Streptomyces hawaiiensis: one gene and its partner. The protein of the gene in region 1 interacts with the protein of each later gene in a pairwise test. Links are inferred from orthologs where the notes say so. Each region holds a gene or a part of one and is shown in the gene's direction. Other genes may lie near its edges.

Evidence for each region.
Region 2: the proteins of CEB94_RS24525 (region 1) and rlmB interact in binary tests that used the Escherichia coli proteins (3 or more experiments, as listed by UniProt). The link is inferred for Streptomyces hawaiiensis from one-to-one orthologs.

Annotation. Positions count from the first base shown.
Region 1 is NZ_CP021978.1:5,276,743-5,280,017, forward strand. Bases 1-2,967 are described here. They hold CEB94_RS24525 (NAD(P)H-hydrate dehydratase), read left to right. Parts: upstream 1-752; coding sequence 753-2,183; downstream 2,184-2,967. Other genes in these bases: CEB94_RS24520 (right-handed parallel beta-helix repeat-containing protein), read right to left, coding at 1-576; CEB94_RS24530 (L,D-transpeptidase), read left to right, coding at 2,492-2,967. Outside these bases: more of CEB94_RS24530, read left to right, coding at 2,968-3,275. UniProt on the Escherichia coli protein: Bifunctional enzyme that catalyzes the epimerization of the S- and R-forms of NAD(P)HX and the dehydration of the S-form of NAD(P)HX at the expense of ADP, which is converted to AMP.
Region 2 is NZ_CP021978.1:4,021,950-4,025,112, reverse strand. The notes cover bases 161-3,015. They hold rlmB (23S rRNA (guanosine(2251)-2'-O)-methyltransferase RlmB), read left to right. Parts: upstream 161-1,044; coding sequence 1,045-1,986; downstream 1,987-3,015. Other genes in these bases: CEB94_RS18375 (DoxX family protein), read left to right, coding at 2,115-3,015; cysS (cysteine--tRNA ligase), read left to right, coding at 161-937. Also shown: more of cysS, read left to right, coding at 1-160; more of CEB94_RS18375, read left to right, coding at 3,016-3,163. UniProt on the Escherichia coli protein: Specifically methylates the ribose of guanosine 2251 in 23S rRNA.

The DNA of each region.
Region 1 (3,275 bases):
GCGGACGTTGCGCGTCCACTGGCTGGTGTCGCCGCGGTTGTCGATGCGGACGCCCAGGCCGCGGGAGAGGCGCATGTCGATCTGGCCGAGCACCACGTTCTGGACGTTGCGCAGGAAGATGCCGTACAGCGGGGTGCCGGTGAGCTTGAGGTTCTGCACCTCGACGTCGCGGGTGCCGCGCGAGTAGACCGGCGCCTGGTCGCCCGAGCCGCTGCCGGTGACGTTGATCGTGCCGCAGATATCGAGGACGGTGTAGCTCGGCAGCGAGATGCGGGAGCCCGCCGACACCGAACCCGAGCCGCGGACCACGACCCGTTCCTTCGATGTGCGCCCGGAGGAGAGACTGTTGACGGCCGCCTGGACGGCCGCGCGCATGTCGGTGCCGGTGTACACCGTGCTGCCGCCGCGCCGGGCGGTCCAGTTGCCGCCGCTCTGCACGGCCTCGGCCTGGTAGGAGCCGTCTCCGCAGGCCAGTGCTCGCGTGGGGGCGGCCGTGGCGGTGGCGGTCAGGGTGCCGGCGGCGGTGAGGAGGGCAGTGGCACCGGCGGCGGCCAGTAGTGCGGCTCTGCGTCCCATGGGGGGCCTCGGTTTCGTCGAACGTGGGGGAGTGTGCAAGCGCTTTCTGCGCGGCCGGGAGTCTGGCAAAGGGACGGCAAAGCGTCAATGGATGCGACACGGTTCGCGGATGAGGGCGATGTGGGAGGTGCGTGTGAAGGGGAGTGGCCCGGCGCTCCTACGGGAAACTCGACCGCATGCGTACTGCGTACAGCGTGGAGACGGTCCGGAACGCCGAACGGGAGCTGATGGCGCGGCTGCCGGAGGGGGCGCTGATGCAACGCGCCGCGGCGGGGCTCGCCGCGGCCTGCGCCGACCTGCTGGGGAGGGTGTACGGGAGCAGGGTCGTACTGCTGGTCGGCAGCGGCGACAACGGCGGTGACGCCCTGTACGCCGGGGCCCGGCTGGCCCGGCGCGGGGCCGGGGTCACGGCGGTGCTGCTCGCGCCGGAGCGGGCGCACGCGGCCGGGCTCGCGGCGCTGCGGCGGGCCGGGGGGCGGGTCGCGCGGGCCGGTGAGGGCGAGGCGTCGGCCGAGGGCGCGGACCTTGTCGTCGACGGGATCGTCGGGATCGGCGGGAAGGGCGGGCTGCGGCCGGAGGCGGTGCCGCTGGCCGCTGCCGCCGGGCGGTCGCGGGGGGCCGTCGTCGCCGTCGATCTGCCGAGCGGTGTCGACGCCGACACCGGGGAGGTGCGCGGGGTCGCCGTGCGGGCCGATCTGACCGTGACGTTCGGGACGCACAAGCCCGGGCTTCTGATCGATCCCGCGCGGGAGTACGCCGGGTCGGTGCGGCTGGTCGACATCGGACTGGAGCTGCCGGTCGAGCCGGAGCTGGAGGCGTTGCAGCACCACGATGTGGCTCGGATGCTGCCGGTGCCGCGGGCGGAGAGCGACAAGTACCGGCGGGGCGTGGTCGGGATCGCCGCCGGGTCGGCGCGGTATCCCGGGGCCGCCGTGCTCGCCGTCTCGGGGGCGCTGCGGGGCGGGGCCGGGGCCGTGCGGTACGTCGGGCCGGCCGGGGACGCGGTCATCGCGCGGTTTCCCGAGACGCTCGTGTCGGATCAGGGGCCGAAGCATGCCGGGCGGGTGCAGGCGTGGGTCGTCGGGCCGGGGGCCGGGGACGACGCGGCGACGGTGGGGGAGGTGCTGGCGGCGGACGTGCCGGTGCTGATCGACGCGGACGGGCTGCGGCTGGCGGACGCGGAGGTCGTGCGGGGGCGGCGGGCGCCGACGCTGATGACGCCGCATGCGGGGGAGGCGGCGGCGCTGCTGGGTGTGGAGCGGGGAGAGGTCGAAGGGGGCCGGCTGACCGCGGTGCGGGAGCTGGCGCGGCGGTACGGGGCGACCGTGCTGCTGAAGGGGTCCACGACGCTGGTGGCCGACTCGGGGGGCGGGGCGGTGCGGGTGAATCCGACGGGGACGGGGTGGCTGGCCACGGCCGGGAGCGGGGACGTGCTGTCCGGGCTGGGCGGGTCGTTGCTGGCGGCGGGGCTGTCCGCGGTGGATGCGGGGAGTGTGGGGGCGTATGTGCATGGGCTGGCCGGGCGGTTGGCGGCGGAGGGGGCGCCGGTGGGGGCGCATGACGTGGCCGACGCGGTTCCGGATGCTTGGCGGAATGTTCTGGGGTGAGGGGCGGGGCGGGGCTGATGGCGGGTGCGGTCCGGTGGGGGTTGCTGGGGGAGTGGGTCGCCCCCTCCGCCCCTTCCCGTCCCGAGTCCGGGGGCTGCCGCCCCCGGGCCCCCGCTTCGGCCTGAACGGCCTCGTCCTCGAACGCCGGACGGGCTGATAGGTGGCTGAGCGGTGTCGTCGGGTGCGCCCGTAGGGCTGGTGGGTGGCTGAGCGGTGTCGTCGGGTGCGCCGGTGTGGCTGATGCCTCCGGGTGACCCCCGCCGCGCGGCAACCCGGGGCCGGCCCGTGCCCCGGGCTTGTCTGGGCGCATGAGCCGCAGACGTACCGCCGGGCGGGTCCTCGCCCTTCTGCTCGCCGTTGTCGCCGCCGTGCCCCTGGGTGTCGCCTCCGCCGCTCCCGTGCCGCCGGCTCCCGGGCCCCCGGCCGAGCTGGTGCCCGGGGTCGCGCCGGGGCCCGCGCAGCCCTGGTCGCTCGACACGCCCGACCAGGCTCTGCCGCCCGTGGTGTACACGCCGTCCGCCGAGGAGGAAGCCGTCGAGCCGCGGAGCGCGGTGGCCGGGACGTACGCGCTCGTCGAGTACGTGCCGTTGGGTGAGGCGGTCGCGCGGGTGAGCTGCACCGCCAAGACGGGGCCGTACCAGCGGCAGGTCGAGCGGTGGCTCGGGCTGCGGGCCGACGGGAGGCAGTCGGCGGGCGACTGCCGGGTCATCCGGGCGTTCCAGGTGAAGCAGGGGATCAAGCCGGCCATGGGGTTCGCGGGACCGGTCACGTGGTCGCGGATGCGGTATCTGTCGGCCCGCCGGAATCCGAATGCCGCCGGGAACTGCCCGGTGCGGGCCCACCCCGTGGCGTGTGTGGACCTCAGCCGCCAGCTGATGTGGGTGCAGAAGGGCCGGCAGGTCGTGTTCGGGGCGGTGCCCATCCGCAGCGGGCGGGCCGGGTACCGGACCAGGGCCGGGTGGCACAAGGTCTACTGGCGGCACAAGAACCACTGGTCGACGCTGTACAACACGCCCATGCCGTACTCCCAGTTCTTCAGCGGCGGGCAGGCCTTCCACGGCGTCTACGGCTCCCTCCACACCGCTGTCGGCT
Region 2 (3,163 bases), 1.3 Mb from region 1 along the record:
GGCACTGTCCAACCAGGACATCGACGACCTGCGCCAGCCCGACGAGGGCGTCTCGGGCAAGCGCGACCCGCGCGACTTCGCCATGTGGAAGGCCACCAAGCCCGGCGAGCCCGACTGGGAGACGCCCTGGGGCCGTGGCCGTCCCGGCTGGCACCTGGAGTGCTCGGCGATGGCGCACAAGTACCTCGGCACCGCCTTCGACATCCACGGCGGCGGCCTGGACCTGGTCTTCCCGCACCATGAGAACGAGATCGCCCAGGCCAAGGCCTACGGCGACGACTTCGCGCGGTACTGGGTGCACAACGCCTGGGTCACCATGAGCGGCGAAAAGATGTCCAAGTCGCTCGGCAACTCGGTCCTGGTCAGCGAGATGGTCAAGCGCTGGCGTCCCATCGTGCTGCGCTACTACCTCGGCACCCCGCACTACCGCTCGATGATCGAGTACAGCGAGGAGGCGCTGCGCGAGGCCGAGTCGGCGTTCGCGCGGATCGAGGGCTTCGTGCAGCGCGTGGTGGAGAAGGCCGGCGTCGTCGAGCCCGCTCCCGAGGTGCCGCTCGCCTTCGCCGAGGCCATGGACGACGACCTGGGCGTACCGCAGGCACTCGCCGTGGTGCACACCACCGTCCGGCAGGGCAACAGCGCGCTGGCCGCCGACGACAAGGAAGCCGCCGTGGCCCGGCTCGCCGAGGTCCGCGCGATGCTCGGCGTGCTCGGCCTCGACCCGCTGGACGCCCGGTGGGCCGGGGAGAGCGACCGCGGCGACGACCTGCACGGTGTGGTCGACACGCTCGTCCGCATGGTCCTCGACCAGCGCGAGGCCGCCCGGGCCCGCAAGGACTGGCCCACCGCGGACGCCATCCGCGACCAGCTGAGCCAGTCCGGCCTGGTCATCGAGGACGGCCCGCAGGGACCGCGCTGGAGTCTCGGACCGCGCTGAGACAAGCCCCACGGGCTGATCGATTGTGCCGCCCGGGCCTTGGGGCGGCACACTGCACAGACATAACAGACGTACGTACGAATCACTTCACGGAGACGAGTAGCTCAATGGCCGCGAACAACCGCCGCATGTCCGGCAAGAAGGGCGCGCAGGTCGGCAGTGGCGGCCAGCGACGCCGGGGCCTCGAAGGCAAGGGCCCGACCCCGCCCGCCGAGATGCGCAAGGGGCACAAGAAGAACCGCATCGTCAACGCCAAGGCGAAGCAGGCCGTACGCCGGCCCGTGGCGCGCGGCCGCGGCGGCAAGGGCACGTCCGAGCTGGTCGTCGGACGCAACTCGGTCCTGGAGGCGCTGCGCGAGGGCGTCCCCGCCTCCACGCTCTACGTCCAGCAGTTCATCGACAACGACGAGCGGGTGCGCGAGGCCCTCCAGGTCGCCGCCGAGCGCGGCGGGATCAACCTCATGGAGGCCCCGCGTCCCGAGCTGGACCGGATGACCAACGGTCTCAACCACCAGGGCCTGGTCCTCCAGGTCCCGCCGTACGAGTACGCCCACCCCGAGGACCTGGCGTCCGCCGCCTACGACGGCGGTGAGGACCCGCTGATCGTCGCCCTGGACGGCGTCACCGACCCGCGCAACCTCGGCGCGGTCGTCCGCTCCGTGTCCGCCTTCGGCGGTCACGGCGTCGTCGTCCCCGAGCGCCGCGCGGCCGGTATGACGGCCGGTGCCTGGAAGACGTCCGCCGGCGCCGCGGCCCGCACCCCGGTCGCCCGCGCCACCAACCTCACCCGGGCCCTGGAGGCGTACAAGAAGGCCGGCATCGCGGTCGTCGGCCTGGCCGCCGACGGCGAGGCCGAGATCAGCGAGCTTCAGGCGCTGGACGGCCCGGTCGTCATCGTCGTCGGCAGCGAGGGCAAGGGGCTGTCCCGGCTGGTCGGGGAGACCTGCGACCACCGGGTGCGGATCCCGATGCCGGGCGGCGCCGAGTCGCTCAACGCCGGTGTGGCGGCGGGGATCGTGCTGTACGAGGCGGCCCGCCGACGGCGTTGAACAGGCGTCCGGAACTTCACCCGTACGGGGTAATTCCGGTGTCATCGGGGCGACGGGGACAAGCTTGACGGGGTCCGGACAGATCCGGCGGGTCAAAGCAGTGTCCTAACCCGACGTCACTCGGTTAGATGAGTGTGGACACCAGAACACCCCGCACACCCACGGGGGACCGCTCGTCGGGACTCGACGACGCTCCCGCGCTGAGCATGGTGAAGGTGCCGAGCGACCCGGCGCAGGTCATCGTCAACCACGCGAGCTTTCGCGTGCAGTTGGGCGTCTCGACGCGTCGCGTTCAGTCCCCCCGGGTCGCACGGCATCTGACCGCCACCGAGGACACCGCCCGCATGCCCCTCGCTAGGGGCGAGGCGGACGGGGTCACCGCCCGCCGCCGGCCCGTCGTCTGGAGCGGCAGATCCGCCCCCGACGACACCGGCGCGCACCGGCTTCTGCAAGCCGTGCGGCACGAGAGCGTCCGCCACACCGACGAGCCGGCCTCCGGCACCGGAGCCACCCAGGTCATCTCCCGCGTGGGCCCGGGCTACGACGGCCCCGGACACCAGGGTGCGGGTTACAGCGGCGCCGGCTACGAGGGCGCCGGCTACGAGAACGACCTCACCCAGACCGTCGAGACCCCGGTCGTCGGCCCCCAGCGCACCTACGAGCCCGCCGACGGCACCCGGCTGCTGCCGCCGATGCGCACCGTCGGCAGCGCCTACGACGAACCGGCCTATGAGGACGGCGAGTTCGAGGAGTCCGCCACCGGCGCGGACGACACCGGGCGCCGGGCCAAGCGGCACGGCGACGACCCGGCCCGGCACGCCTACTATCCGGGCCGCCGGATGAACCTCGGCGTCGTCCTGCTCCCGTTGCGCGTCTTCCTCGGCTTCATCTCCATCTACGCCGGCATGGGCAAGCTGTGCGACCCCGTCTACTTCGACGGCGGCAAGCGCGGCTCCATGGTCAAGTGGCTCAACACCCTGCACCCGTGGGAAGTCGCCGAGCCGCTGCGCCAGTTCGCCCTCGAGCACCCGGTCGGCGCCGGTCTGGTCATCGCCTTCGCGCAGGTCATCGTCGGCGTCCTGACGGTCCTGGGCTGCTGGCAGCGCGTCGCCGCGTGCCTGGGCGCCCTGCTGTCGGCCGCGCTGCTGGTCACGGTCAGCTGGAAGAGCGTCCCCGC